DNA from 4 places in the Pantoea osteomyelitidis genome. Region 1 is predicted to be linked to each of the others. Evidence: predicted binding sites of a transcription regulator. Region 1 holds the regulator's gene; each other region holds the start of a gene.

Region 1 (7,725 bases):
CTGCCGAAAGCGCTCTCGTTCTTTAGCGGACGCCGTCTGGTGCCGATTCTGGTCTCCTTCCTGATGATTCTGGTCGCCTTTATCCTGATGTATATCTGGCCACTGATTTTCGGCGGCCTGGTCAGCTTCGGCGAACATATTCAGAAACTGGGTTCGGTCGGCGCGGGTATTTACGCCTTCTTCAACCGCCTGCTGATTCCGGTGGGATTACACCACGCGCTTAACTCGGTGTTCTGGTTCGACGTGGCGGGCATTAACGACATCCCGAAATTCCTTGGCGGCGCACAGTCGATTGCCAACGGAACCGGCATCGTAGGGATTACCGGTCGCTATCAGGCGGGCTTCTTCCCGATTATGATGTTTGGTCTGCCAGGCGCCGCGCTGGCTATCTACCACTGCGCGCGTCCGGAAAATCGCGCGAAAGTCGCCGGGATTATGCTGGCAGCTGCCTTTGCCGCTTTCTTCACCGGCATCACTGAGCCGCTGGAATTCTCCTTTATGTTTGTTGCGCCGGTGCTCTATGTGATCCATGCGGTGCTCACCGGCATTTCGGTGTTTATTGCGGCCAGTATGCACTGGATCGCCGGCTTCGGCTTCAGCGCTGGTCTGGTGGATATGGTGCTGTCAACCCGCAACCCGCTGGCGACGCACTGGTATATGCTGATCCCGCAGGGCCTGGTGTTCTTCGCGCTCTACTATGTGGTGTTCCGCTTTACGATCAAAAAATTCAACCTGATGACGCCGGGCCGTGAGCTGGCGGTAGCGGGCGATGAAAGCGACGGTTACGACGTTAACGTAGACAAACAGGGCAGCGGCGAGAGCGCGACAGAATCTCTGGCGCGTCGTTATATCGGCGCACTGGGCGGCTCGCAAAACCTGACCCACATTGATGCCTGTATCACGCGTCTGCGTGTGAACGTCAACGATTCGGCGGCGGTAAACGAAGGCGTGGCGAAACGTCTGGGCGCCTCCGGGGTGATTCGTCTGAACAAGCAGAGCGTACAGATCATTGTCGGCACCCAGGCGGAAGGCATCGCCACCGCGATGAAGAAAGTGTTGAGCAAAGGCCCGGTTGCAGCCGCGACCCGCGCCTCGTCCGCCTCCGCAGCAGCAGAGGTCAAGGCGCAGCCGGTCGCCGCCAGCGAAAGCAAAGTAGTTGCAACCTTGCTGGCGCCGGTCAGCGGTGAAATTGTGGCGATTGAAAATGTCCCGGATGAAGCCTTCGCCAGCAAGGCGGTCGGCGATGGTTTGGCGATCAAACCAACCGGTAAGACCGTTGTGGCGCCAATAGCGGGTACCGTGGTGAAAATTTTCACTACCAATCATGCGTTCTGTCTGGAAACCGATAACGGCGTGGAGATCGTGGTGCATATGGGACTGGATACCGTGTCGCTGGGCGGCAAAGGCTTCACGCGCCTGGTGGAAGAGGGCGCAACCGTGACGGCAGGCCAGCCGGTGCTGGAAATGGATCTGGCTTATCTCAACGCCAACGCGCGTTCGATGATCAGTCCGGTTGTGATCAGCAACAGCGACGATTTCGCTGGTCTGACGCTGCTGGCAAGCGGACAGGTGGTGGCGGGTGAAACGCGCCTGTACGATATCAAAGCCTGATTAACAAAAATTCACTATCAGGGCAGGAAGCGATTCCTGCCTTTTTTATTTTAATCGCTTAACAAACGGTTGTTTCCCTCTATCGCTTTGTGGATCATACTCCGTTACTTCGTGGTACAAATCACCAGATATTCGTATTGAGGACTTTGAGATGAGTGAGGCTGAAGCCCGCCCAACTAACTTTATTCGTCAGATCATCGACGAAGATTTGGCGAGCGGCAAGCACAACAGCGTGCATACCCGTTTCCCGCCGGAGCCCAATGGCTACCTGCATATAGGCCATGCCAAATCGATCTGCCTGAACTTTGGCATTGCGCAAGATTATCAGGGAGAGTGCAACCTGCGCTTCGACGATACCAATCCGGTCAAAGAGGATATGGAGTTCGTTGAATCGATCAAGCGTGATGTGCAATGGCTGGGCTTTGAGTGGAATGGTGAGGTACGTTATTCCTCAAACTATTTCGATCAACTTTATCAGTATGCCATTGAGCTGATTCAGAAAGGCCTGGCCTACGTTGATGAGCTGACGCCGGAAGAGATCCGCGAATATCGCGGCTCGCTGACCGCGCCGGGCAAAAACAGCCCCTACCGCGATCGCAGCGTGGAAGAGAACCTGGCGCTGTTTGAAAAAATGCGCAACGGCGAATTCGCTGAGGGTAAAGCCTGCCTGCGCGCCAAAATCGATATGGCTTCCAGCTTTATCGTGATGCGCGATCCGGTGCTCTATCGCATCAAGTTCGCCGAGCATCACCAGACCGGTAATAAGTGGTGCATCTACCCGATGTATGACTTTACCCACTGCATTTCCGATGCGCTGGAAGGCATTACCCATTCTCTCTGTACGCTGGAGTTCCAGGATAACCGCCGTCTGTATGACTGGGTGCTGGATAACATCACCATTCCGGTTCATCCGCGTCAGTATGAATTTTCCCGTCTCAACCTTGAATATGCGGTGATGTCGAAACGCAAACTCACCCAGCTGGTGAGCGAGAAGATCGTTGAGAGCTGGGATGACCCGCGTATGCTGACCGTTTCCGGTCTGCGTCGTCGCGGCTATACTGCCGCCGCTATTCGTGAGTTTTGCCGTCGCATCGGCGTGACAAAACAGGACAACATCGTAGAGATGGCGTCGCTGGAGTCATGCATCCGTGACGATCTGAACGAAAACGCGCCGCGCGCCATGGCAGTTCTGGATCCGCTGAAGGTGGTGATTGAGAACCTGCCAGCCGGGCATGATGAAATGATCGCCATGCCTCAGCATCCCAACAAGCCGGAGATGGGCACGCGTGAAGTGCCTTTCAGCCGCGAAGTCTGGATCGATCGCGCTGATTTTCGTGAAGAAGCGAACAAGCAGTACAAGCGTCTGGTGCTGGGCAAAGAGGTGCGCCTGCGTAATGCTTACGTGATCCGCGCGGAACGTGTGGCGAAGGATGAAGAGGGGAATATCACCTGCGTTTACTGTACCTGTGACGTGGATACCTTGAGCAAAGATCCGGCCGACGGACGCAAGGTAAAAGGCGTTATTCACTGGGTTTCAGCGATTCATGCGCTGCCGGCGGAATTCCGTCTTTACGACCGCCTGTTCAGCGTGCCGAATCCGGGCGCGGCTGAGGATTTCCTCGCCACTATCAACCCCAATTCGCTGGAAATCAAACAGGGCTTTGTTGAGCCGGGCCTGCGTGTTGCCGAAGCGGGCAGCCCGTACCAGTTTGAGCGTGAAGGTTATTTCTGCGCCGACAGCGTTTACTCTAAGTCTTCCGGGCTGGTGTTTAACCGCACCGTTGGCCTGCGCGATACCTGGGCGAAAACCGGCGAATAAGCTACGTAACGCACCAGATAAAATCATTGAAGGGCGAGCAATCGCCCTTTTTTATTGCCTGAAATTCCCTCAATGCCTGCTTTTCTGCCGAACTGCGCTAAAACAGGTAAGGTACTATTCTGAGTTTAACAAAATTAATCAATTACAGGATGTTAAATGCTTTTTTTCAGGTAGGCTATGCGCTTTTAAGATGATGAACAGCGGGTATAAAAGGGAATAAAATGACAAGCCTCGCCCAGGAAGCCAAACACAGTGTGGTTGTTTTACATCAGCTCATCGAACGGATTTTCAATAACGCCGACCACAAAGATGACAGTATCGAGCTGTTTCTCTCTTATTTTCACCCTGAATTCAGCATGGTTACGCCGCAGGGAAAACAGCTCGATCTGAATGAAATGGAGACGTTGTTTCGTCAGCTACGTGGACAGCGCAAGGGGATGCATATCGCCACCAGCGACTGCCGGGTTATTTCTGAGCAACAGCAGGAGGTGACTATTCAGTATCGCGAAGTGCAGATGATGAATGGCGTTAATCAAAGCCGTATTTCTCTGGCGATCCTCGATTGCAGCACCTCTATTCCCCGCTGGCGTTACCTGCAGGAGACGTTGGTCATCTGACGCCAGGCATAAAAAAACCGGTGAAAATCACCGGTTGATTTCATATTACTGCATAGCAAATTTTATTTATCGTGAAGCGTGTCGTCTTCGCGGCAGTCGCCCAGTGCACAGTGTCCGTAAAGATACAGGCTGTGGTTGGTGAGTTTAATACCATGACGCGTGGCGATTTCACGCTGACGTGTTTCGATAGATTCATCACTGAATTCAATCACCTTACCACAGTCGAGGCAGATCAGGTGATCGTGATGCTGCTGCTGAGTCAGTTCGAACACGGATTTACCGCCTTCGAAATTATGGCGCGTGACAATGCCAGCATCATCGAACTGGTTCAGAACACGATAAACCGTTGCCAGACCAATCTCTTCGCCCATATCAATCAGGCGTTTGTACAAATCTTCCGCACTGACGTGATGGCACTCGGGTTCCTGAAGCACTTCCAGAATCTTCAGTCTGGGCAGCGTGACTTTCAGGCCAGCCTTCTTTAATGCGGAGTTGTTGTCAGTCATGCGGATATTGTCCTGTTACTTTGCTAGTCACTTTGTGGCGCAGAGCCCTGAATATCGGTCGACGCTGATCTCATTTGCGTCTCATTATAGAACTGAAGCATCGAAATGAAAACCGGCGGGAAAGCCTGAAAATCGCCGCAGGCTGTAAGGAAAAATGTCGCTACGCCGGAGAAGATTATGCAGGTGTCTGTTTACATTTCGCTCAGCTTCATCTCTTCAACCAGAGGAATAAGCGGATGACCGATGCGGGTATTCTACAGATTTGGCGGTAAAAGTTAAAAACTCGTATCTATTATTTTTATAGAAAATTCCATTGTCTCAATGTGAGCCAGCGCCCACATTGAGACAAGATGGATCAGGCTTCCAGGATCTCTTTCAGGTGCAGCTCATCAAAAATCTGCTTCACCCAGTTGTCAACGCGCTCGTTGGTCAGCTCAGGCTGACGATCTTCATCAATTGCCAGACCCAGGAAGTGATTATCGTCAGCCAGACCTTTTGAGGCCTCGAAGTGATAACCGGCGGTCGGCCAGTGACCAACAATCACCGCGCCGTTTGGTTCGATTATGTCGCGAATGGTGCCCATCGCGTCACAGAAGTACTCGGCGTAATCTTCCTGATCGCCGCAGCCGAACAGCGCTACCAGCTTGCCATTAAAGTCGATCTCTTCCAGCGTCGGGAAAAAGTCATCCCAGTCACACTGCGCTTCGCCATAGTACCAGGTGGGAATGCCCAGCAGCAGAATGTCGAACGCTTCAAGATCCTCTTTGGTGCTTTTGGCAATGTCATGCACTTCAGCAACGTCTTTACCCAGTTGTTTCTGGATCATTTTTGCAATGTTTTCGGTGTTGCCGGTATCGCTGCCAAAGAAGATGCCTACGATTGCCATGGGTAAAATAACCTCTTGAATCTTAATAAACAGATGGGTGTTTTGTCTGCACAGATACGCGAATGATAGCAGACGATAGAAAAGGGCGGAACTTGTAAAGCCGCCACTTTTGTTTCTGCGTGCGCTTTGCGCCGTCTCAGCGAAGTTTGAGTTGTGAAAGGATCATTTGTTCAATCAATTCACTGCGGCTCATGTTGCTCTGCTCGGCCAGCTCGTTAAGCGCATCAACGGCCTCGCTGTTCATCTTAAGTTCGACACGGCGTAGCCCGCGCACTTTGTCACGTTTCAGTTGATTGCGTTTATTGATACGCAGCTGTTCATCACGCGATAGCGGACTGGTTTTGGGACGACCGGGACGACGTTCATCAGCAAAGAGATCAAGCGTCGTGCGGTCCGTATGTTCTTTTGCCATGGCTTTGTGAAACTGAGTGGGCGCGAACGGCGAAAACGCGCTGCGCGGCTTATGAATTATCGGCCTTTACCGCTGCTTAAATCCACAGCGGTAAAATTTTAGCGCGCCATCATACTCCAGCGAAGCAGATGACGCCAATCCTAAACGGCGGCCGGCAAGCTTTTGCTTTTAAAGCGCAAAAAATCGCCGCACCGTACGTAACACCGCGTCCGGTTTTTCCGCATGCACCCAGTGACCGGCTCCGCTAATCACGTGCGCATGCGCCTGAGGAAACTGGCTCAGCAGCGCGTCGCGATACTGATTGTCGAGATAGGCGGAATCGCCGCCGCGAATAAACAGCGCCGGATGCGGCCAGGCGCGCACGGTTTCCCAGCCGGAAATGGCGCGATAGTTATTCCACAGCGCCGGCACGTTAAAACGCCATTCGCCGTCGTGGAATGATTTCAGAATGAACTGAATCACCCCTTCTTCCTGAATAAAATTGCGCATCACCTGCGCCGCCTCGCTGCGCAGGCGCACCCCCGCTTCGCTGACGCCATTCACCGCCGCAAAAATATCGTCATGGCGGCGCGTGTTGTAATCCACCGGCGCAATATCGATCATCACCAACCGCTCAAGACGCTCCGGCGCCAGCGCGCTCAGGGTCATGGCGATTTTTCCGCCCATCGAATGGCCTATCACCGCTACCTTATCGATACCGTGGGCGTCCAGCGTCTCCAGCATATCCTGTGCCATAACATGATAGTTCATCTCATCGGAACGCGGCGAGAGACCATGGTTGCGCACATCCACCTGGATAAGCGGACGATCGTTTTTCAGTCCGCGCGCCAGCACGCCGAGGTTGTCGAGGCTGCCAAACAGGCCGTGGATCAACAGAATCGGCAGAGAATGAGAATCGGATTGTTCAGTTTGCAGACGGGCATTCAAAATCATGGCAAAGTTCTTACGGTTGTGACCTTTGCTTAGGTTATCATGAATTCACGTTTCCGGGACGCCAGCGCGGCCGCCATTAGGACATAATCTGACTTTTGGTACTAATGGCCTCTGAAGCTATCGGCTTCCCCGGATTTAACTTTATAATCCTTATGTTAGAACCCGCTCACACTTTGTACGGCCAGGGTCTGCTATGGCTTTATCAGAAAATGCGTGGTTCTGTCACCAGCAAGAACCGTACGGAAAAAGATGAAAACGATCGAAGTTGATGAAGAGCTCTACCGCTATATTGCCAGCCATACTCAGCACATTGGCGAAAGCGCATCTGATATTTTGCGGCGAATGCTGAAGTTTACCGCAGGTCAGAGCACCGCAAGAGCCGCATCGGCTGTCGCGGTGAACGTCACGGCGAAAGAGGAACAGCCCGCACAGCAGCAGGAACCGCGTCCGCAGGATCGGGTCCGGGCGGTGCGTGAACTGTTGCTCTCCGACGAGTATGCGGAACAAAAGAAAGCGGTTAATCGTTTTATGCTGATTTTGTCAACCTTGTATCGTCTTGATCCCCAGGCATTTGCCGAGGCCACTGCGTCGCTGCAGGGCAGAACCCGTGTTTATTTTGCCGGCGATGAGCATACGCTATTGCAAAATGGCACCCATACTAAGCCGAAGCATGTTCCTGGCACGCCGTACTGGGTCATCACTAATACCAATACCGGTCGCAAATGCAGCATGGTGGAACACATTATGCTGGCGATGCAGTTCCCACCGGAACTGACTGACAAAGTTTGCGGCACCATATAAACCGAAGCGTCAGGGAGAAGCGCCAATGGCCAATCACCCCCGTGCCGGGCAACCCGCCCGGCAGAGCGATTTGATTAACGTTGCACAATTAACCTCACAATATTATGTCCTGCAGCCCGATATGGCTAACCCGGAACATG
Region 2 (7,725 bases), on a different contig from region 1:
CACGCTGGCTCCGCTCACCGCATCTAGCTCATCGCCACAGGCGGGATACCAGCTGACGTCAACGGCCGCTTCGGTGGGACCATAAAGATTATGCAATGGCGCCTGCGTCAGCTGCTGCCACTGGCGCGACAGCTCCGTCGGCAGCGCTTCACCGCTGCAAAAGACGCGACGCAGGGAGCGGCAGCTTGCGACGGCGTCCGCATCGTCCAGCGCCGCGACAAAAGCGGCCAGCATCGACGGCACAAAGTGAGTGGTGGTGACCTGATAGCGGGCAAACAGCTGTTGCAGCGCCTCGGGATCGCGGTGCGCCTCTGGCGGCGCCATCACCAGCTGCGCGCCAACGATCAGCGGCCAGAAAAATTCCCACACCGAGACGTCGAAGCTGCACGGGGTTTTTTGCAATACCACATCGTCAGCGCCGAGCGGATAGTGATTCTGCATCCAGAGCAGACGATTGACGATCGCCTCATGGCCTACCAGCACGCCTTTTGGCCGTCCGGTCGATCCCGAGGTATAGATGATATAAGCGCCATCCTGCGGCCGGGCGTGCTGCGGCAAGGGCAGCAGCGTGTCGGCGGGCAGCAGGGTTTCATAGTGATATTGCCTGACCGCGCTGACGGCGGCGAAACGAGCAGAGAGTGCATCTGAGGTGATCAGCCGCTTCGGCGCGGCATCTTCCAGCATCAGCTGCAAACGCTCATCGGGATAGCCGGTGTCGAGCGGCAGATAAGCCGCGCCGACGCTGACAATCGCCTGCAGCGCCAGCGACAGCCAGACCGAGCGCGGCAGGGCGACGGCGACGATATCGCCCGCAACCACGCCCTGCGCCGCCAGCTGCTGCGCCAGCGCCTGCACCTGCTGCTGCATTTCGCGGTAGGTCAGGCTATGCTGCCCGTCGGTCAGCGCATGGGCATCGGGCGCGCGCGCTGCCTGTTGCGCCAGCAGACTCCCCAGGGTTTCCGCCGGGATCGGCATCGCGGTCTGGTTAATCGCCTGTAGCTGATGGTGTTCGGCTGCTGTCAGCATATCAAGCTCGCCGCACGGACGTTCCGGCTGCTGTGCCAGCTGCGCAAGCAGCAGCGCAAAGCGGCTGGCGTGCTGCGCCAGCGTAGCCGCGTCATAACGTTCGGCGTTAGCCAGCAGCTCCAGCGTTAACTCGCCCTGTTCGGTGATATAGATGGCGATCTCCAGATCGCGTACCGGGCCGGAGGCCAGCTGATGGGTCACGCCTTCGATGCCGTTGAAGTCGAGCTGATAATCGAACATCTTCAGGTTGATAACCGGCCCGTAAAGCGGATCGCTGTCGCCGTGGCGGCCAAGGTCGCGCTGCACCTGCTCGGCGTCATAGCGCTGATGGCGACGCATCTTCTTCACTTCCGTCGCCAGCTGCGCCGCCAATGTTGCCAGCGGCCGATCCGGATCGTAATGCACCGCCATCGGCAGCACGTTAATCACCGGGCCGGTGGCGCAGAGCGCGGCGGAACCGATACGACGCATAAAAATAAAGCCGGCGGCAAAATCGTTCTGGCCGCTCAGACGCGCCAGCCAGAGCGCTACCAGCGCAAAGGCGGTATCGGCGGCGCTCAGCTGCTGTCGCTGCGTATGGCTCAACAGCGTTTGGAACGTATCGCGGTCCAACGTCAGCGTCTGGCGCAGCAGATCGGTACTGGCGCTTTGTCCCGCCAGCGGCTGGGCAGCCAGCGAGGCGGGCGTAGGCAGCAGAGCGCCTTTTTCACGCCAGAACTGTGCGTCGCGTTGATATGAAGGAGATTGCTGGTAGCGCTGATACTCCTCCACCACTTCGCTGAAGGGGATAAACGGCGTGGGTTCCGGCATTTCGCTGCGCGCCAGAGCGCTGTAAAGATTGGCGATGCGGCGCGTCAGCGCCGTGAAGCTGAAGCCGTCCACCACCAGATGGTGATAGCGCTGATACCAGTACCAGTGATTATCACCAAGACGCATCAGGCTGTGATGCCACAGCGGCGTGCCGCTTAGCACGCGCAGATCGCCTGCCATATCCTGGCGCATCAGTGCGCGCGCGGCGGCGTCGGGATCCGCTTCCTGACGCAGATCGAGGATCGACGGCTCGCTGAAGTGCTGCGGCGTCAACCACTGCACCGGTTCGCCATCCTGCTCGCCAAAAGCCATGTTCAGCGTGTCCGCTTCCTGCATACCGGCAACGATGGCTTTGGCCAGCAGCGCGCTGTCCAGCTCGCCGCGCAGTTCAACGAAGTGTGCGACTGCATAGGCGTTGGCATGTTTCGACAGCTGATCGGCGATCCAGATGCCCGGCTGCGCCGCGACCAGCGGCAGGGTTTGATATTCAGTAACGTCCCGGTTCATCAGCGATTCAGACATTGCCGCCTCTTGTGGTATTTGGTCGAATATCGCGCCAGTTCGCTTCCAGCCAGGCGAGGCACGCCGCCTGCGGCTGCGGGCCAAAAACAGACTGCCAGCCGTCGGGAATGGCGCTGAAGGTGGGCCACAGGCTGTACTGCCGTTGAGCGTTGATCAGTACGCAACAATCCTGTTGCGGATCGTCAAAGGGGTTGAGATGTTCCATGCCTCGCTCCTGCCCGCAGTGCGCGGGCGAGATAAATTTAATTTTGCCACATGGCTTGCAGTCCGTTCAGCAGCCCGCCGCGCCAGCAGAGCGCATCGTGACCGCCTTCCACCGGAAGGTAGCTGACCTGATGTCCGGCATCGGTCAGCTGTTGTTGCAGCGTCTGGTTCGCCTGTAAAATCAGCCGTTCACGGCGGCCCGCTTCCAGGTAAAAGCGCAGCGGCGCATCCACGCCCAGGCCTTTTTCCAACTGCTGAATCAGCCAGCCGTGCGGCGTATCGCGCGACGGCCACCAGAAGGAGCCGGACTGGCTGATGGCGCAGCCGAAATGCTGCGGCCAGTGGAGCGCGGCGTAAACCGCCGACAGACCGCCAAAGCTCTGGCCAGCCACCAGGGTGCTGCCTGCATCCTGACGATACGGCGTCCACTGCTGTAGCCGGGGCAGCAGTTCTTGCTGGATCGCCAGCCAGAATTCGGGGTTGCAGGTAAGTTCACGGCTGCGATGTTCGCGATCGATGATGTCGATCATCAGGTAAACCGCTGGCGGCAGCGCACCCGCATCGGTTAACTGCTGTAGCGGCCAGGCGATCGGCATGCTGTGCGCCCAGAACTGACCATCAAGCAAAATAGCCAGCGGACGGTTCTCCGGCTGCGCCTCGCCGCTGGTATAAACCCACACCGAGCGCCGATTGCCGAGGCGCTGGCTTTCCCACTGATAGTGACGCAGCGGCAGCGTCGGCGCGCTGCCATCATCCACCGCCTGCCAGACCTGTTGATCCGGCGCCTGCGGCATATGCAGCGGTGATACGCCCATGCCGCGTCCGCCAGACCAGCTACGCAGGTGGTTCAGGGGATCGGACTGAGCAGCAGGGAATTTCGCACGCCACCAGTTACGCAAGGCGTAGATATCAGGCTCGCCGCTAAAGCTCTCCGCCTGTTGATCCGGCATCAGACAGTAGCTGCCGCGCCAGTTGGCCGGGAGCTGCGTCTGCCAGTACCAGACATCGGTATCCGGCACGCGCGTCAGCGATTGAGGAGCGGCGCGCTGATGATGATCGGTCACGCCGGTAATATTGATCCAGACGCGCTGCGTGTCTGAGGTCGCTTCACTGCCCTGAGGATCGCGCCAGAAAAAGGTGACCTGACAAACACCGTTTTTCGCCGTTGCGATTAGCGGAATACCGCGCTTTTGCTGTTCATGCCACCAGGCTTCACTGCCGGTTTCATCGTTTAACCACATCACAGGCACCATCAGTGGTTTTACCCACAACGATCGTTTCATGAAAGTTATAGATAATACTATTGATAATTATTTGCATTTGCAATAGGGTGTTTCCGCTCATCGGGGAGCAGGCGCGTTTCGCCCGTCACATCCACTTTTTCAAAGAGATGTAGCGGCAGGAAAGGAGATGACAGGGTTGCAACGGGCCGTTTAAAACCAACAAGAATCCTTCACCGGCTCGCCAGCGCGTTCTCGCGTTTTAGCGCTGCTGGTCATCCAGGAATGAAAAAAAATGAAAAAGCTATCACGTTTGTCATTAGCCATTCTGATTGAACTGGGTTTAACCGCGTCATTTTTCTCTGCCAGCGCAGGGGCTGCCGCAGCCGCCACCGAGGCGAGCGAAAGCGCAGCCAGCAGCCCCTCGGAAAAAGTGGACGCCGACGGCAGTACCATCATGGTGACCGCCGCTGAGCAGAACCTGCAGGCGCCCGGCGTCTCCACCATCACCGCTGATGAAATCAAAAAGCGTCCCCCCGCGCGCGATGTCTCTGAAATTATTCGCACCATGCCGGGCGTTAATCTGACCGGCAACTCCACCAGCGGCCAGCGCGGCAATAATCGCCAGATCGATATCCGCGGCATGGGACCGGAAAATACCCTGATTCTGGTTGATGGCCTGCCGGTCACCAGCCGTAACTCGGTGCGACTCGGCTGGCGTGGCGAGCGCGATACGCGCGGCGATACCAGCTGGGTGCCGCCGGAGATGATCGATCGCATCGAAGTGATCCGTGGTCCGGCTGCGGCGCGCTACGGTAACGGCGCCGCCGGCGGCGTGGTGAATATCATCACCAAAAAAGATAGCAACGAATGGCACGGCTCCTGGAACAGTTATTACAACGTGCCGCAACACAAGGATGAGGGATCAACCAAACGCACCAACTTCAGCCTGACCGGCCCGCTGGGCGACGATGTCAGTTTCCGTCTCTATGGCGGGCTGGCAAAAACTCAGGCGGATGCGCGCTTCATTAATGAAGGCCATCAGTCGCTGCGCACCGGCACCTATGCGGATACGGTGCCAGCCGGACGCGAAGGGGTTGAGAACAAAGATATCAATGCATTGCTGCGCTGGGCCTTTGCGCCGATGCAGGCGCTGGAATTCGAGGCGGGCTACAGTCGTCAGGGCAACCTTTACGCCGGTGATACGCAGAACACCAACACCAGCGCGCTGGTGCAAAGCAAATATGGCGACGAGACCAACCGTCTCTATCGTCAGAACTTTGCCGTGACCTGGACCGGCGCATGGGATAACGGCGTCAGCACCCGCACTTTCGCGCAGTATGAAAATACGCGTAACTCACGTATGGACGAAGGGCTGGCGGGCGGTACCGAAGGGATCTTCTCTGACGACGGCTTCTCCACCATTCAGCTGGATGATGTGCTGCTGCATAGCGAAGTGAGTATTCCGTTCGAGTTCGGCGTCAACCAGACGGCGACCATCGGCACAGAATGGAACCAGCAGCGCATGAAGGATCCTTCATCAAATACCCAGGCGCTGTCGGGCGGGGCAGTTGAGGGCATCTCCAGCACCAACCGCAGCCCTTATTCGCAGGCAGAGATCTTCTCGCTGTTCGCCGAAGACAATATGGAGCTGACCGACAGCACCACGCTGGTACCCGGACTGCGTTTCGATCACCATTCGATCGTTGGCAACAACTGGAGTCCGTCGCTGAACCTGTCGCAGGGGCTGGGCGACGATTTTACCCTGAAGCTGGGCATCGCCCGCGCCTATAAAGCGCCGAGCCTCTATCAGACCAATCCCAACTACCTGCTCTACAGCCGTGGTCAGGGCTGCGCGGCGAGCGCCGGCGCCTGTTATCTGATGGGCAACGAGGATCTTAAAGCGGAGACCAGCATCAACAAAGAGGTGGGGCTGGAGTGGAAACGCGACGGCTATCAGGCGGGCGTCACCTGGTTCCGCAACGACTACCGCAACAAGATCGAAGCGGGCTATCTGCCTACCGGCACCTCAACCACCGGCACCACCGATATTTATAAATGGGAAAACGTGCCGAAAGCGGTAGTGGAAGGGCTGGAAGGCACGCTGAATATTCCATTCTCCGATACGGTGAAGTGGAATAACAACATCACTTACATGTTGCAGAGCAAGAACAAGGAGACCGGCGATCGTCTGTCGATCATCCCGGCGTACACGCTGAACTCCACGCTGAGCTGGCAGGCGACGCAGGATTTGTCGCTGCAAACCACCTTAACCTGGTACGGCAAACAGGTGCCCAAGAAGTACAACTATAAAGGTGAAGCGGTAACCGGCAGCGAGCGGGATCAGGTCAGCCCTTATTCGATTCTGGGTCTGAGCGGCACTTACGACGTCAACAAGTACGCCAGCGTGACGCTGGGTATCGACAACCTGTTTGATAAGCGCCATTTCCGCGAAGGGAACGCACAGACCACCGGAAATACCACCACTGATTCTTATATGTACGGCGCAGGCGCCAATACCTATAACGAATCGGGACGGACTTACTACGTCAGCCTGAATACCCATTTTTAACGCTTAGTTTAAGCGCGCAGGCAACCAGCAGCGGGCAATCAGCCCGCTGCGATCTGGTCGGTTAAGCAGTTGCAGATGGCCGCGATGAATCTGCACGATGCGCAGCACAATATTCAGTCCCAGGCCGCTGCCGCCGTAGCGTTGATCCCGGCGGCGGAACGCACGGGTTAACTCCTCAGCCGCACCCGTATCGATCCCCGGACCTTCATCCGTCACGCTGAGCACCACGCCATCCTCTTCCTGTTTAATGGCGATGGTCACGCCGCTGCCCTCCGGGCTGTAACGCGAAGCGTTCTCCAGCAGGTTGCGCAGCATCAGGCGCAGCAGCGTGGCATCTCCCTGAAGCGAATACTCCACCACGTCAGGCCAGCGCAGCTGCTGGGCGCGCTGTGCAAACAGTTCCGCCATTTCCGGCTGTAGAGGCTGAAAAATCGCCTCCTGCCAGGAGAGGATTTGATAATGACCGCTGGCCAACGCCTGACCGGCGCGCGAGAGCATCAGCAGCTGTTCTACGGTGTGCATCAACTGGTCGATACGCGTTATCAGCATTTCGCTCTGCGCGACGCCCTGCTGCTGCATCAGCTCAAGGTGCAGACGCAGCCCGGCCAGCGGCGTACGCAGCTCATGCGCGGCATCGGCGGTAAACAGGCGCTCCTGCTGCAACGTATGATCGAGGCGCGACAACAGCTGATTGAGCGAAGAGGTGACCGCAACGATTTCATCCATCTCCGAATAAAGCGGCAGCGGCGAAAGATTATCGGCTGAACGTTCCGCCAGGCTGCGCTGCAAGGCGCGCAGAGGACGAACAATCCAGCTGATGGCCCAGAACGAGAGGATCAGCGTGAAGCAGACCATCACCAGCGAGGGCAGCAGCAGCGAAGCGATGGCTTCACGGATTTCATTTTCAACGTGCTGATTACGCGCTTTTTCCGACAGGGTTTCGTTGACCAGAAAACCGATCTGTTCGCGGCTTTCATGCCACAGCCAGATAGCGCTCATTACCTGACAGGTGAGCAAGATCAGCGCCAGCATGATCAACAGTCGCTGACGCATACTGTTCACAGGCGTTCTTCCAGCCGGTAGCCCACGCCGCGCACGGTTTTGATACGATCTTTCCCCAGCTTGCGCCGCAGGTTATGAATATGCACTTCCAGCGTGTTGGAGCCGTTGTCGTCCTGCCAGCTGTAGAGATCCTGCTGCAGCGTTTCACGATGCACATTCTGCCCGATACGCATCAGCAGGCGCGTCAGCAGGGCAAACTCCTTCGGCGTGATTTCAACCGGCTGGCTTTCCAGCAGCACCTGTTGCGAAGAGAGGTTAAGCACCAAATCGCCATGCTGCAAAAGATTGTCGCTGTGGCCCTGATAGCGA
Region 3 (7,725 bases), on a different contig from region 1:
CGAAGCCGATCACCTGCGCGCCAGCCTGCTGAAAAGCCAGCGCCGTGTGGTAGCCGATCCCCTGACCGGCACCGGTCACCCAGACGATCTTGCCGCTGAAATCACCGGTCAGGCTCATTTTTTCAGCTCCCGCGCCAGCAGCGCCCACCAGCCGTCAATGCTGGGGTTTTTCGCCAGGCTGATAAAGTCGATATCAGCATGAACCTGACGCCAGCGCGCCGCCAGCGCCATCACGCGTACCGAATCGAGACCGTAATCGATTAGGTTCTCATCATCTTCCGGCACGTCATCATCTTCCAGCAGCGGCAGCACCAGCGCGCGCAGCTCATCTTTACTCAGCGGCAACGGCATCAGGTCGGCGGTCATCACCACCTTGCCGCTGCGGCCGGCGGTATAGGTCAGCGCCATCATATGCTCGTCGCGGGTAAAGTCCGCCAGCGCGTCCGCCACCATAAACGGCTTGATGTTGCGCATAAAGGCGTCGGTGGCGGTGGTCAGGCAGCCAATATGGGCATAGACGCCGGTAATAATCAGCTGATCGCGCCCCATCTCCTGCAGGATCGACTCCAGCGGCGAGCGATGAAACGCGCTGTAACGCCATTTGGTCAATACCTGATCCTCATCATCCGGCGCCAGCGCATCGACGATCTTCTGCTGATCGGGATGCTTGTTCAGGCCTGGTCCCCACATATCATTCAGCAGGGCACGATCTTCATCACTCTGCTGATTGGGCTGCGCGGTATAGAACACCGGGATGCCCTGCGCTTTGCAGTAGCGGCGCAGGCGCGCAATATTCTCCACCACCTGCTGCACCAGCTCGCTCTCTTCGCCCCAGAAATTGAGGAAATAGGCCTGCATATCGTGGATCAGCAGCGCTGCGCGCTCAGGCTCAAAGGCCCACTTCACCTTGTTGGACGGCAGCTCGCCAGCCGTGGGTAACGCATAAGCGCTTAATTTTGGAATAGCCATCATCTCTCCTGAACAGGTCACGCTTGCGGTTAATCGGCAAGCTGTTGGCGCAGACGTTTCTTATCCACCTTGCCGACCGGGGTCAGCGGCAGGGCATCTACGCAGGTTATACGGTCCGGCAGCTTGAATTCGGCGACGCCCAGCTCACGCAGATGGCGACGCAGCACTACCGGTTTGATCGGCTGGCGCGCGACAATAAAGGCGCAGCTTTTTTCGCCCATCAGCTCATCAGACATGGAAACCAGCGCCGCGTGGATCACGTCGGGATGACGTTGCAGCAGGTTTTCGATCTCTTCCGCGGCAATCTTCTCGCCGCCACGGTTAATCTGATCCTTTTCCCGCCCGTGAACCTTGATATAGCCTTCAGGGGTGATCTCGATCAGGTCGCCCGAGCAGTAGAAGCCGTTGGCGTCGAAGCAGCTGGCGTTATGTTCCGGACTTTTATAGTAGCCGCGGAAGGTATAAGGGCCGCGCGTCATCAGGCGACCGGTTTCGCCTGCGGGCAGCGGATTGCCGTTCTCATCAGCCACCCACACTTCGTCATCCTCAGAAATCGGGCGGCCCTGCGTGGTGAGAATGGTTTGTTGATCGTCATCCAGGCGCGTGTAGTTGACCAGACCTTCCGCCATGCCAAAAACCTGTTGCAGCTGACAACCGATCTCGGTGGGAATACGCGCCGCCAGCGTTTCGCCCAGTTTGGCGCCGCCCACCTGCAACAGCCGGAGGGAAGCGAGCTGTTTGTTGCCGCCCCATTCAGCTATCGCCTGCAACCACAGGCTGACGGCGGGCGGCACCAGCGCAGTATCGGTAATCTGATGCTTTTCAATCAGCGGGAAACAGAGTGTCGCGCTGGGGTCGGCGGCCAACACCACCCGGCCACCGGCATAAAAAACGCCAAGCGCGCCAGGCGAGCTCATCGGGTAGTTGTGAGCCGCGGGCAGGGCGATCAGATAGCGGGTTTGCGCCGTGACGCCGCAAATTTCCACGCTGGCCCGAATGCTGTAATAGTAGTCGTTATGGGTGCGCGGAATCAGCTTTGGCGTACCGGTGCTGCCACCGGAGAGCTGGAAAAAGGCGACCTCATCGGCAGCCGACGGCGAGGCGTGAAAAGCGTCCGCCTCTTCGGCCAGCAGCGCGTCCAGGCTGTTCTCCGGTTGAGAGTCGTTACGCAATACCACATGGCGCAGCGATGGATGCGCTGCGCAGAGCGCATCGATAAAGGTATCGTCGCGAAACAGCGCATGCTCGCGGTCGGCAATCAGCAGCGCCGGTTCAATCTGCATGGCATAGGCGCGCAGCTCGGTGCGCTGATGGCTGAAAAGCGCGTTTACCGGCACCACGCCAATTTTAAACAGCGCGAAAAGCGTCAGGTAGAAATCGGCGACGTTAGCTAACTGCACCAACGCCGTCTCGCCCGCTTTCAGGCCACGACGCTGCAACGCCGCAGCGAGGTTATCGCTCAGCTGGGCCAGCTGACGAAAGGTGATCTTACGATCGCCATCAATCACGGCGACGTCATCATTCTTTTGTTGCCGATCGAGAATGTCGGTCAGCGGCAGATCCAGCCAGTAGCCTTTTTCACGGTAGCGCGCCGCCAAATCGTCGGGCCAGCGGGTATAGGGGATCGTCATGGTGTTTCCTTTATTGCAGTCCAAAGGCGCGGAGCATGGTATCGAGCTTAACCCCGGTCTCCCGCCATTCTGATTCAGGTTGCGAATCGGCCACGATGCCGGCGCCGGCAAACAGCCGAACCCGCGCGCCCTGCACCGTTCCGCAGCGAATAGTCACTACCCATTCGCCGTTGCCTTCGGCGTCGCACCAGCCGACGATGCCGCCAAACAGCTGGCGATCAAAAGGCTCGAGCTGTTGGATCAGACGCTGCGCGTGCTGATGCGGAAAACCGCTCAGGGCAGGGGTAGGGTGCAGCAAACACGCCAGCGACAGGGCGTTTTCATGATCGTCCAGCGCTTCGCCATCAATCTGCGTCGCGAGATGCCATAAGGTGGCGGTGGTGATCAGCGAGGGCTGTACGGGCACGGCAAGCTGGCGACTGCGCGATTGCAAAACATGGCGCATGGCGTTGGTCACCAACTGATGTTCGTGGCGATCTTTAGCAGAGTTCATCAGGCTTTCGCCTGCGGCGCGGTCGCGATCCGGCTCCGCTTCACGACGCGCCGAGCCAGCCAGCGGACAGGAGCTGAATTCACGTCCCTGTTTGCGCAGCAGCAGCTCCGGGCTGGCGCCCAGCAGAGCGCCGCCCTGCGACAGCGGCAGATGGAAGTGATAGCTGTTGGGATTTTGCAGCATGATACGCTGCATCAGCGCGGCGGTATCCACCGGCTCTTCGGTTACGATATCCATCAGGCGCGACAACACCACCTTATCCAGCTCGCCGCGCCGCGTTGCCGCTACCGCCTGTGCCACCATCTGCGTAAAGGCATCATGCTCCGGCACCGCAGCGCGTCGGCGAATCACAGGTAAATCCACGCGGGTCTGCGGCAGCGCCGCCAGCAGATCGTTACGCCGGAAGCGTTGCCAGGATTCGGGAATAAACAGCGTCGCTGGCTGGCTGACATCAAAAGGAATGGCGCCGACCAGAATGGGTTTGGCGATGCCTGCCCGTTTCGCGGCGCTGAAGTGATGATGCAGCTGGCGCTGGAAATTGCCATTCAGCATATCGCCATCGGTAACCGGTTGGTTTAACGTGGTATAGCAGCCTTGGGTCATCAGGCTGCGCCAGGGGGAGGTAAACAAGAAGCCCCGGCAAAGCGCGGAAAAATCCACTCGCGAGGCATTTTCAAACGTCACGGTTTCCACCATAATCCCACCTTAAATGATAAAAGGATTAATAATGATTATCATTTGTATTGTGGTCGTGTAACCTACGTCGATTGAAGATGAGTGTCAATAAATTCACCCTATTTTCCCGGCGTATGGGTGCAAAATCAGCATATTCTGTCAGGTTCAGATAACGGAAAGAGTGGGATAAGTTTTATGTTTAAGCGTGGTTATTCTGGCGTGATCGCCGCTATTTTTGTTGTTTTGCACGCCTTTTCGGCATCAGCACAGGCGGCGGAAGGCTGGCCGCGTCAGGTTCAGGGCGCGAACGGAACCGTGACGCTGGAGCACGCGCCGCAACGCATCGTCTCTACCAGCGTGACGCTGACCGGTTCGCTGCTGGCGATTGATGCGCCGGTTATTGCCAGCGGCGCCACGGCGCCAGGCAGTCGCGTGGCGGATGCGCAGGGCTTTTTCCGTCAGTGGGGCGATGTGGCGAAACAGCGTGGCGTGAAACGTCTCTATATTGGCGAGCCGAGCGCGGAAGCGGTGGCGGCAGAAGCGCCGGATCTGATTATTGTCAGCGCGACCGGCAACGATTCAGCGATCAGGCTGGCGGATCAGCTGTCCGCCATCGCGCCGACACTGGTAGTCAATTACGACGATAAAAGCTGGCAGCAGCTGGTGACGCTGCTGGGGCAGGCCACCGGCCATGAGGCGCAGGCCGCCGCACGCGTCAAAGCCTTTGACGATCGCGAAGCGGCGCTAAAGCAGAAACTGACGCTGCCGCCGCAGCCGGTTTCCGCCATGGTGTGGAACGGCGATGGCCGTGCGGTTAACCTCTGGACCGGCGACTCGGCGCAGGGAAAACTGTTGCAGCAGCTCGGTTTTACGCTCGCCACGCCTCCTGCCTCGCTACAGCGCGGCCACAGCATGGGCCAGCGCAAAGATATTATTCAGCTTGCGGGCGAGAATCTTGCCAGCGGACTGAACGGCAACAGCTATCTGTTGTTCGCGGCGGAAGAGAAAACCGCACAATCGGTGCTGAACAATCCCTTCCTGGCACAAACGGCGGCGGTGCAGCAGAAGCAGGTTTACGCGCTGGGCGTGGAGACTTTTCGCCTCGATTACTACAGCGCCAGCAATTTGCTGACGCGTCTGGAGCAGCTGTTCGTGAAATCGTGATCCGTTATGCGCAGATAAGCGAGTCGTGATAACATAGACAAATACGAGTAATAACGATAATAAGTGTCATTATCATATTTTCCCCGCTGTAATCGGGGAGTGCTCGCTCGCAATGTCGTTGATCAGTGAAGGTTTAAAACGCTATGCGCCAGATCCGCGCAATGGCAGGTTCAGGGATTCTGCTATTGCTCCTTATCGCTCTCAGCCTGATGCTGGGAGCAAAATCGATCGCCTTTTCCGATGTGTTTAACGCGCTTTTTCACTCCTGCGGCAGTGCCGACTGCACTATCGTGCGCGATGCGCGCCTGCCACGCACTCTTGCCGGGCTGCTGGCGGGCGCGGCGCTCGGCCTGGCTGGCGCGCTGATGCAAACCCTGACGCGTAATCCGCTGGCGGATCCCGGTATTCTGGGCATTAATGCCGGAGCCGGTTTCGCCGTGGTGATCGGGATTGCGCTGTTTCATGCCGATACGCCCGCCGACTGGCTCGGCTTCGCCTTTGCCGGTGCGCTGATTGCAGCAACGCTGGTGGCACTGACCGGCGCGCTGGGCGGCGGCCGCGTCAATCCGGTGCGTCTGACGCTGGCGGGCGTGGCGCTGGGCGCGGTACTGGAGGGGCTGACCTCCGGCATCTCATTGCTTAATCCCGACATTTATGACCATCTGCGCTTCTGGCACAGCGGCTCGCTGGATATTCGCAGCATGGCGATATTGCGGGCGGTGTTCCCGGCGATTCTGCTCGGCAGCCTGCTGTCCCTTGGCCTGGCGCGGTCCCTTAACAGCCTGAGCATGGGCGGCGATCTGGCTACCGCGCTCGGTACGCGCGTGGCGCGCACCCAACTGCTTGGCCTGCTGGCGATTACGCTGCTGTGCGGTGCCGCTACCGCCGCCGTCGGCCCCATCGCCTTCCTCGGCCTGATGACGCCTCATCTGGCGCGCTGGCTGATGGGGAACGATCACCGCTGGCAGCTGCCCGGAACGCTGCTATTAACTCCCTGTTTGCTGCTGGCTGCCGATATCCTGGGGCGCCTGCTGGTGCCGGGCGAGCTGCGCGTCTCCATCGTCACGGCGATTCTGGGCGCGCCGATGCTGATTATCCTGGTGCGTCGCGAGCGGGGAAGAGGGAACCGATGAATCGTCGTCTCGCGCTTCATTCGCTGTGGCTGCTGCTCGCCTGTCTGCTGTTCGCTTACTGGGGCGTGAGTCGGGGAACACTGCCGGTCAGCGGCGCGCAGCTCTGGCAGCTTTTTACCGGCGAAGCGCCGCGCAACGTCACGCTGATTGTCACCGAGTGGCGGCTGCCGCGCGTCATCATGGCGCTGCTGGTTGGCGCGGCGCTGGGTGTCAGCGGCGCGATCTTTCAGTCGCTGCTGCGCAATCCCCTCGGCAGTCCTGATATTCTCGGCTTCAATACCGGCGCCTACAGCGGCGTGCTGGTGGCGCTGGTGCTGTTTCATCAAAACATGGCGGGCATGACCGCTGCGGCGCTGCTGGGCGGCATCGCTACCGCCGCGCTGGTTTATCTGTTTGCCTGGCGCAACGGCGTCGAAACTTTCCGTCTGATTATCGTCGGCATCAGCGTGCGTGCGCTGCTGATGGCGCTGAACAGCTGGCTGATTATCAGCGCCTCGCTGGAGGCGGCGTTAAGTGCGGGATTATGGAGCGCCGGTTCGCTGAACGGCATTACCTGGGCAAAAACGGGGCCGGTGATTGTGCTGCTGCTGCTGGCGCTGGGCGCGACATGGCTGCTGGCGCGGCGTATGCGTCTGATGGAGATGGGCGACGATACCGCCTGCGCGCTCGGCGTGCCGGTGGAGCGCAGCCGCCTCTGGCTGATGCTGATCGGCGTGGTGCTCACCGCGGCTTCCACCGCGCTGGTGGGACCCATCTCCTTTGTAGCGCTGCTGGCGCCGCAGATCGCCCGGCGTCTTAGCGGCGGCGTGAAGGGCGCGCTGCCGCTGGCGGCATTCTGCGGCGCGCTGCTGCTGATCGCCGCAGACTACGCGGCGCAACATCTCTTTTTACCCTGGCAGCTGCCGGTTGGCGTGATTACCGTCAGCCTGGGCGGCCTTTATCTGATTGCTTTACTGGTGCGGGAGGCGCGGCAGCGATGACAACGATCGCTTCACGGCTACGGGCGGAACAGCTGACGCTCGGCTATGAGAAAAAGGTGGTGGCGCAAAACCTGTCGGTGACCATCCCGGACGGCGAGCTGACGGTGATCATCGGCCCCAACGCCTGTGGGAAATCGACGCTGCTGCGCACCCTGAGCCGCTTAAACGCGCCGCTACAGGGAGAGGTCTGGCTGGATGGTCAGGCAATCGCCCGTTATCCCAGCAAAGAAGTGGCGCGGCGGCTCGGTCTGCTGCCGCAAAGCTCCAGCGCGCCGGCGGGCATCAGCGTCAGCGAACTGGTGGCGCGTGGCCGCTATCCCCATCAGCCGCTGTTTGGCCGCTGGCGGACAGAGGATGAAGACGCCGTCACGCGGGCGATGCAGGCGACGGGCGTGGCCGATCTGGCTCAGCAGAGTGTGGATACGCTCTCCGGCGGCCAGCGTCAGCGCGTCTGGATCGCGATGGTGCTGGCGCAGGAGACGCCTCTGCTGCTGCTGGATGAACCCACCACCTGGCTGGATATTACCCATCAGATCGAGTTACTGGAGCTGATGTGCGATCTCAATCAGCAGCATGGCCGGACGCTGGTGGTGGTGCTGCACGATCTCAACCACGCCTGCCGCTATGCCACCCATCTGATCGCCATGCGCGACGGGCAAATTGTGGCAGAAGGCAAACCG
Region 4 (7,725 bases), on a different contig from region 1:
CGTGGTGGCGCGCCGGTCGCCGAAAGTGCGCCTCTGGCTGTGCGACGTTCACGCCGCAGCCGTGGAAGCGAGCAAGGCGACGCTGGCTGAGAACGGACTGGAAGGTGAAGTCTTTGCCAGCAACGTTTTCTCTGACGTTACCGGTCGTTTTGATATGATCATCTCCAACCCGCCGTTTCATGAAGGGTTGCAGACCAGCCTTGATGCGGCCCATGCGCTGATTCGCGGCGCGGTCAAACATCTCAACACCGGCGGCGAGTTACGCATCGTGGCGAACGCCTTCCTGCCCTACCCGCAGGTGCTGGATGAAACCTTCGGCAGCCACGAAGTGCTGGCGCAAACCGGACGTTTCAAAGTGTACCGTGCCGTCTACGGACGCGGCGCAAAAGCACGCTAAGCGACAATTCCGCGGCGAAAAACAGTGACGCGGCGAGAGAAACGGTGCTTTTTGCAGCAATCGTTTCATCGCTGCGAAATATCTGTTGACGCAATGAGTAAAATCTCTAAAATGCGCCTCCGTGGTTGCAATACTGTCAGGTATTGCCGGTATGCGAAGGTGGCGGAATTGGTAGACGCGCTAGCTTCAGGTGTTAGTGTCCTAACGGACGTGAGGGTTCAAGTCCCTCTCTTCGCACCAAAAACCACATGTTTCATATCGCACAGCATCGCGCGAAGGTGGCGGAATTGGTAGACGCGCTAGCTTCAGGTGTTAGTGTCTTAACGGACGTGAGGGTTCAAGTCCCTCTCTTCGCACCAATGCGGTGATATGAACAGACAACTCAATGCGAAGGTGGCGGAATTGGTAGACGCGCTAGCTTCAGGTGTTAGTGTCTTAACGGACGTGAGGGTTCAAGTCCCTCTCTTCGCACCAGGTTGTCCCTCTCTGTTTGTTCTCTTTGTTTTATATCCCGTGAAAATTCACTGCCATTGCCCCCAGACCGCCCGCTAATGCCAGACATGAAGGCAGCAGCAGATAGTGTCGTAATTTTTGATGAAATAGCATGACCAGCGTCAGGATCAGCGTCACAACTATCACCAGACGCCACTGGCTGAAGCTTGGTTCCCATAACGCGAAAACCGGCATTGCCGCACAGGGCAACAGCACGCCCCACCCGCTATCCAGCTTGTTTCCCAACATCCAGCTGACACACCACAAGCCACAGGCGGCTAATATCGCCATCACCATGATCCACCCTCAAATGATAAGCATTCCCATTATCATATGATAGTTTTTCTCATCTTGCAGCAGCTTTTTGCTTTTCCCCGGTATGAAGATGACAGACCAGTTGGAAAATGCTAAATTGCGATTGATAACACCTTTTAATTACACAGCATAAAATTGCTCTACGCCCTGACGATTCATTTATTCCGTCGGGTAGTGCTTTGATATTTCAGGGCAGTCACGAGTACTAATAATGAAATTACAATCTTATGAAGAATTGAAACACAGCAAATATCGTCTTTCGCTGATGCTTTTCCTGTTATTAAATGTCGCTGTTTCTCTTTTTTCCCTGATTCCTTTTTTTAATAAAAGTGAGCCGGGCTATGTTTTACCGGCCATGATAATTATGATATTCAGCCTGTTTGTTTTAGTCGGCTGTTTTATCAAGCCAAAACGTAAACTACCGCTATTATATCCTGTGGTATTGATAAACGGCGTGCTTTGGGCCTGGCATATCGATTACCGCTACCATCTGGTTTTTTATTTTGACGGCGGTTTTTTACTGATCAGCCTGATTAGCGTGTTTTTCGTCAGCGCCATCGCGCTGAGCGACTACCTGCTCGCCTTTTGTCTGCACATTGCGCCGCCGGTTGTCACCGTGCTGCTGCTGGACGATGGTCATCATCTCGCGATGATTCTGTTTGCCATCGCCCTGCCGCTGATCGGTTTTTCATTGCAGCATCTTATGCGCCGCCGGGTCGATAACTTTACCCGTCGCCTGCTCAGGCAGCTCTATGAAGAGAGAGAAACATTCAGCGATTTGAGCATGCTCGATCCGCTCACCGGACTTTATAACCGGCGCGGGCTGAAAAATCGTCTGGAAAATATTCTGGAAAATCACGCTGGCAGCCATTTCGTCCTGCTGCTCGATATCGATCATTTCAAGGCCTACAACGACAACTACGGTCACGCGATGGGCGACCAGGCGCTGGCGCGCGTATCGGTCGCCATCCGTGATGCGGTGCGCTCGCGCGACGTGGTGACGCGTTATGGCGGCGAAGAGTTTCTGGTGCTGATGACCAATGTTAACGCCTCGATTGCCATGAAGCTGGCCGAGCGCATTCGCCAGTACGTGGTTGATCTGGAGATACCGCACCGATTTAATGAAAAGGTTTCCACGCACGTCACCATCAGCGCCGGCATCGCGCCAATATTTGATGATGATTTTGAGCAGGCGGTGGCAAATGCCGATCGTGCCCTTTATGTAGCAAAAAATCAGGGGCGAAATACTATTCTGGCCTGGGAAGATTTACCGAAAGCCTCGCTGAGTCATTCCGGCGACCTGATTTAATATTTTGCTGTGGTGTCATGGCTTTATTCTGTCTTGCCAGAGGCGCTTAATTTCCTTATTTCTCTCTCTGTCCGGCAGGAAAATAGATAGCCTGCCGGATAAATCCTGACTTTTTGCCACGTTTATTGCCTGCCTTTCCATCAACGCGCCTCTTTTTAGCGGGCGCGACTGCCTGTTTCTTTTTGTGCTGCCAAAGGTGAAACGAGACGCCTTCTCACTTGTAGATAGAATCAAGAACGATTATCATTTGTTTTTCTATCCCGGTTCGTGTGTGCGACAGGACAAGCATGGCCATTATCACTCGTCAGGATCACCGCTTCAGCGACTATCCGCTGATCTTTATGCAAAGCGACCGCTCGCTGGCCGCCGCCTTGCACGACCTGCTGAGTGAGCAGCGCAGCTACCTGCTGGAAACGGTGAAGCTGGGTCAGCAGGCGCCTGCCGGAACCATGACGCTGGCCGAATGGTCACAGCCCGCCGCCTTTCGTCTGCTTGAACAGCGCTACGGCGATGATCTCTATCGCAACCATCCTGATACGCCACGCGAAGCCAAACCGCTGCAATCCCTTTGGGCGCAGTGGTATTTCGGTCTGATCCTGCCGCCGATGATGCTGGCGCTGCTGATGGAGCCACGCGCGCTCGACTGCTCGCCACAATATATTCATGTGGAGTTTCATGAGACCGGCCGTCCGGCTACCTTCTGGATCGACGTACAGGAAGATGAGTATGCCCGCTACCTCACTGCACAGCAGCGTATCGATCGCCTGATTCAGCAACATCTGATCCCGGTGGTAGAGGCGATTGCCCGTCACGGCGACATCAACGCCAAACTGATCTGGAATAACATGGGCTTCGCCTTCTGGTGGTTCCTTGGCGAGCTGAAAAGCGTGCTGGACGAGGGAACCCTCCTGGAACTGGAACAGGCCCTGTTCTTCACCAGCCGCCTGCTGGACGGCAGCGACAATCCGCTTTACCGCACCATGATCCCGCGCAACGGCGTGATGGAGCGTCGCAGCTGCTGCCAGCGCTACCGTATCCCTGATGTGGAACGCTGCGGCAACTGCACGCTGAAAGCCGTATAGTTTCTGCATATTCCGTTACGAATTCTCCTTATATCCCGTTTACACGCCTGAGCGCTTGTGGCAGTTTTTAGGCTGTTTCATCCAGGGAGAAAAAGATGAGTCTGGAATCGGTACGGCAGTTCTTTGCCGAACACGCACCTGAAATCACTATTATTGAGATGCCGGAAAGCACCGCCACGGTAGAGCTGGCGGCGCGCGCTCACGGCGTCACGGCAGGCCAGATCGCCAAAACGCTGTCGCTGAAAGTTAAAAACGAAATCGTGCTGATCGTAACGCGTGGCGATGCCCGTCTGGATAACCGCAAGCTAAAAGCGGTGCTGGGCGCCAAGGCGCGTATGCTGAGCGTGGATGAGGTGATCAACTGGACCGGCCATCCGGTGGGCGGCGTCTGCCCGTTCGGTCTGGAGAATCCGTTAAGGGTTTACTGCGATGTTTCGCTGCGCGGCTTCGAAGAGGTATTGCCGGCGGCGGGCGCTGTCCATAGCGCCGTACGCATTTCACCGCAGCGTATGGCTGAGCTCACCGCGGCGAAATGGGTTGACGTATGCGAGCAGGTTTAGTGTCGCTCCTGCGCCACCGCGCCGGAGATTTCAATACCCCGCGTTTCGCGACCAAAGGCGACAAACAGGCAGATTAATACCGCCACCGTTCCCGCCACTATCGCCATGCCCAGCCCATAGTTGCCGCCGTGCGCTTCAGCAATGCGGGACTGCAGCGTGGCGTTCACCGACGCAATCAGGTTACCTAACTGGTAGACAAAGCCCGGCAGCACGGCGCGCGCGTTAGCAGGCACCAGCTCGGTGAGATAGGTTGGCACCACGCCCCACGCGCCCTGCACCATGAACTGCATCAAAAACGCACCCACGCCGATTGCCCAGGAGCCGCTGGAGAGGGCCCAGAGTGGCAGCACCGGCAGCGCCAGAAAAGCGGCCATCATAATCGCCTTTTTACGGCCGATGCGCTCTGAAAGCGCGCCGAAGCAAATCCCACCCAGCATCGCCGCGATGTTATAGCTGATGGCAATGATACTCACGGTATGGGGATCGAACTGGTGCTGAACCTTGAGGAAAGTGGGGTAAAGATCCTGTGTACCGTGGCTGAAGAAGTTAAAGCAGGCCATCAGCAGCACCATGTAGATACAAATTTTCCAGTGCTGGCGAATAATCGGCAGCAGCGCATGGCTCTCTTTACGTTCGCGCGCCGCCAGCCACACCGGCGACTCCGGCACTTTAAAGTAGATGTAAGGCAGCAGCAGAATCGGCAGCGCGCCGATCAGGAACATACCGCGCCAGCCCACCGCAGCGTAAAACAGGCCGAAAATGATCGACGCCAGCAGGTAGCCGCAGGGATAGCCCGCCTGGAAAATGCCGGACATCAGGCCACGCGAGCGGTCGGGAATGGTTTCCAGCGCCAGCGACGAGGCCACGCCCCAGATTCCGCCCATCGCCACGCCGTAAATCACGCGGAAAATCAGGAAAGCGGTAAAGGTGGGCGACCAGGCGGAGAGCAGTTCGAACAGCGAAAAGAGCACGATATTCAGCATCAGGATGGGGCGACGACCATAATTTTCCGCCAGGCGACCAAACAGCAGCGCGCCGATCGGTCGCACCGCCAGCGTCAGCATTATCGCCAGCGACACTTCGGATATGGAGCTGTGAAAGTACTGCGCCAGGTCACTCAGCACAAACACCAAAATAAAAAAGTCGAAAGCGTCCAGCGTCCAGCTGGCGAAGCTGGCAAAGGCCACATTGCGCTGGGTTGAGGTCCAGTTAAACATAGAGGGGTATCCTGTCAGGCATCTTCCGACTCATCGGCCAGAAGTTATTGTGAACGTCACCGGCAGCCCTATTACGCCGGTTACTGTTTTGTTAACCTTTTGTATATAGCATGTCATAAAGCGCAGCCGACGGCGGGAATTGTCAGGGTACGCTTCAGCGTGTAAACAACTGTGTCTGGCAGCTGTCCGTTATCTGCGCCAGCGAAATGCAAACCCTGGCATTATTCTGAAAACGCGGGGAAATTTTGGTATTTCGGTGGTTTGTATTACGCTGAAAACAGAAAAAATGCAGGAGTGTTATGACGATTATTTTGATGCGCCACGGCAAGCCCGATCATCAGACAAATGGCCGCTTAAATGCACAGGCGCTTGCCGCCTGGTGTGAAGCTTACGATTTGGCTTTGGTCTGCGACTCTCCACCGCCGCGTAGCGTGGCGATTGCTCGTCAGGCGCAGGTGATTGTTACCAGCCCGCTGCCTCGCGCGCGCTCTTCGCTGGCAAAGCTGGGTATGCAGGCCAGCGAAGTGGATGCCCTGTTCAGTGAAGTAGAAATGCCGATTTTACCCTCCAGACGCCTTTCCCTGCCCACCACGCTCTGGCTTGCGCTGCTGCGTCTGCTTTGGCTGTGCGGCTATGCCGGACGGGCGGAATCGTTGCAGCGGGCGCGCCAGCGCGCCGAGCAGGCGGCGGATAAGCTGGTGAATCTCTCACACGATGGCACCGTACTGCTGGTCGGACACGGCATCATGAACAAGATGATTGCACGCGCCCTGCGCAAGCGCGGCTGGCAGGCGGAAAAGCATGCCAGCAGCCGCCACTGGAGTACCGCTATTTATCATCGTCCCTTTATCTAATAGTTGAGATGGAAATAGCTCAGGATTTCACAACCCGTGCCCACGCGCGGCGTGGCGATCACCTTCTGTTGCAGCAGGTCGATGACGCTCAGCGTGCCATCCGCTTCATTGGCAATCAGTAAGGTGCGGTTATCTGCGCTGAAACACCCATCCATCGGTTTATTCCCGACGTTAATCTCCCCCAGCGGGTTCAGCAGATCGTCAAACAGGCTGATCACCGGCTCCTGATCGCCAATCACCACCAGACGCTCGCCGTTGGCGCTGAAGCGCACCACCTGGCAAGGCCGGGTATGTCCGTTGAGTTTCAGCCGCTGCCGTATGCGGTGGCTCTGACGATCGATCACATAGAGCAACGGCTCGTCCGCCGCAGTAGCGACCAGATAAGGATGGCGCGGTGACGCGGCGATACCGGCAATCGGGCCGTGCAACAGAATATTATCGATCACTCGCCCTTCCGCCTCGCAAAGATCGACCACCGTGATAGTGGCATCCTCTTCGTTATCGGTGAAAAGCTTGCGTCCGCTTGGTGACAACGCCAGGCGATGCACATTATGCGACGGGATAGCGATCACGCGCTCCAGGCTGTCGCTTTGCGGATCGATCACCGCCACGGCAGCGCTCTTTTCACAGCAGAGATAAACCTTGCCGTCGCGCCCGAGCTGGCCGGAATGCGGCGAAACCAGCGGATGCAGATCGATAAAACCGTTGATGCGCCGATGGCGCAGATCGATAACCGCCACCTTATGGCCAGGATGCGGATTGTTACCATGCACGCCGTCGCCATAAATCGGCACATACGCTTTTTCCAGCTGCGGCAGCATCAGCAATTCATGCGGACGCGGCGGAAATGCGTTCAGCTCCTGTTCGACGGCAAAGGTGTCAGGATTAAGAAACAGGACGCGGTTGCCCTGCTTATCCACCGCCAGCAATCCGTTTTTCGCAAATGCCATAAACCCCCCATTCTGATAGGCCTCTTCTAAGCGTAGACAATGGTCGCGGCTGCGTTCAGATCCTGCAAAGATCCAGCAGGATCCGCATGATTGTTTAGTCACGCTAAAATGAATGGTTTTCTTGCAGTGAGATTAAAAATTTCTGCCGCAGGGAACAGGCTGATTATAATGCGATAAATCAGGCGCGGTTAAGATAATCCTTATCCTCCCCAGGATTTACCTTCTTTATTTAAAACAAGCCGACTAATGAATAAGAAGTGATTTTCTTAAACTGGCCTGCCCGGTTATTTTCCGTATTATCTTAATTTTCGGAAAATAGATGGCTTCTGTGGTAAGAATGTTTTATTAAGCACTGGTAAGACTTATTTACGTACAGCTGTGAGGAAAGATCCCGCGCGTAATCCAACGCGTCGCCATCAGGGAAACCTAACCACTTATAACGACAAGAAACAGGTGCAATATGAAGAGAAAACTCATACAACCTGCGCGTAAACTCTGGCACAACTGGAAACGTATCGCTTTTACCAGCCAGATGCTTATCCATAAAAA

What was found. Region 1 encodes Fur, which represses iron uptake genes when iron is present. Its sites were predicted from a motif close to ATAATAATGAGAACNACTATCAA; they were not measured.
Region 2: fes (enterochelin esterase) is a predicted target of Fur. The motif match lies at 3,860-3,882, and genes of this name have one in related genera.
Region 3: ABU178_RS03090 (isochorismate synthase) is a predicted target of Fur. The motif match lies at 3,815-3,837, and genes of this name have one in related genera.
Region 4: fhuF (siderophore-iron reductase FhuF) is a predicted target of Fur. The motif match lies at 2,738-2,760, and genes of this name have one in related genera.

The regions. Positions count from the first base shown of each region.
Region 1 covers NZ_JBGFSN010000004.1:284,295-292,019, forward strand. Annotated here, with positions in the region: gene nagE (N-acetylglucosamine-specific PTS transporter subunit IIBC) at 1-1,611, shown strand, start outside; gene glnS (glutamine--tRNA ligase) at 1,763-3,430, shown strand; gene ABU178_RS06340 (hypothetical protein) at 3,652-4,047, shown strand; gene fur (ferric iron uptake transcriptional regulator) at 4,110-4,553, opposite strand; gene fldA (flavodoxin FldA) at 4,909-5,439, opposite strand; gene ybfE (LexA regulated protein) at 5,576-5,851, opposite strand; gene ybfF (esterase) at 6,020-6,784, opposite strand; gene seqA (replication initiation negative regulator SeqA) at 7,034-7,585, shown strand; gene pgm (phosphoglucomutase (alpha-D-glucose-1,6-bisphosphate-dependent)) at 7,611-7,725, shown strand, end outside.
Region 2 covers NZ_JBGFSN010000003.1:180,831-188,555, forward strand. Annotated here, with positions in the region: gene ABU178_RS03115 (enterobactin synthase subunit F) at 1-2,358, opposite strand, end outside; gene ABU178_RS03120 (MbtH family protein) at 2,351-2,563, opposite strand; gene fes (enterochelin esterase) at 2,601-3,815, opposite strand; gene ABU178_RS03130 (TonB-dependent siderophore receptor) at 4,078-6,354, shown strand; gene pmrB (two-component system sensor histidine kinase PmrB) at 6,358-7,416, opposite strand; gene pmrA (two-component system response regulator PmrA) at 7,413-7,725, opposite strand, start outside.
Region 3 covers NZ_JBGFSN010000003.1:171,412-179,136, forward strand. Annotated here, with positions in the region: gene dhbA (2,3-dihydro-2,3-dihydroxybenzoate dehydrogenase) at 1-118, opposite strand, end outside; gene ABU178_RS03080 (isochorismatase family protein) at 115-969, opposite strand; gene ABU178_RS03085 ((2,3-dihydroxybenzoyl)adenylate synthase) at 999-2,600, opposite strand; gene ABU178_RS03090 (isochorismate synthase) at 2,611-3,789, opposite strand; gene fepB (Fe2+-enterobactin ABC transporter substrate-binding protein) at 3,964-4,932, shown strand; gene fepD (Fe(3+)-siderophore ABC transporter permease) at 5,076-6,065, shown strand; gene fepG (iron-enterobactin ABC transporter permease) at 6,062-7,045, shown strand; gene ABU178_RS03110 (ATP-binding cassette domain-containing protein) at 7,042-7,725, shown strand, end outside.
Region 4 covers NZ_JBGFSN010000003.1:296,108-303,832, reverse strand. Annotated here, with positions in the region: gene rsmC (16S rRNA (guanine(1207)-N(2))-methyltransferase RsmC) at 1-397, shown strand, start outside; tRNA gene ABU178_RS03715 (tRNA-Leu) at 551-637, shown strand; tRNA gene ABU178_RS03710 (tRNA-Leu) at 670-756, shown strand; tRNA gene ABU178_RS03705 (tRNA-Leu) at 785-871, shown strand; gene ABU178_RS03700 (DUF1435 domain-containing protein) at 902-1,186, opposite strand; gene ABU178_RS03695 (GGDEF domain-containing protein) at 1,416-2,513, shown strand; gene fhuF (siderophore-iron reductase FhuF) at 2,801-3,595, shown strand; gene ABU178_RS03685 (YbaK/EbsC family protein) at 3,691-4,155, shown strand; gene ABU178_RS03680 (MFS transporter) at 4,152-5,372, opposite strand; gene ABU178_RS03675 (histidine phosphatase family protein) at 5,672-6,226, shown strand; gene ABU178_RS03670 (WD40 repeat domain-containing protein) at 6,223-7,176, opposite strand; gene ABU178_RS03665 (glycosyltransferase family 32 protein) at 7,637-7,725, shown strand, end outside.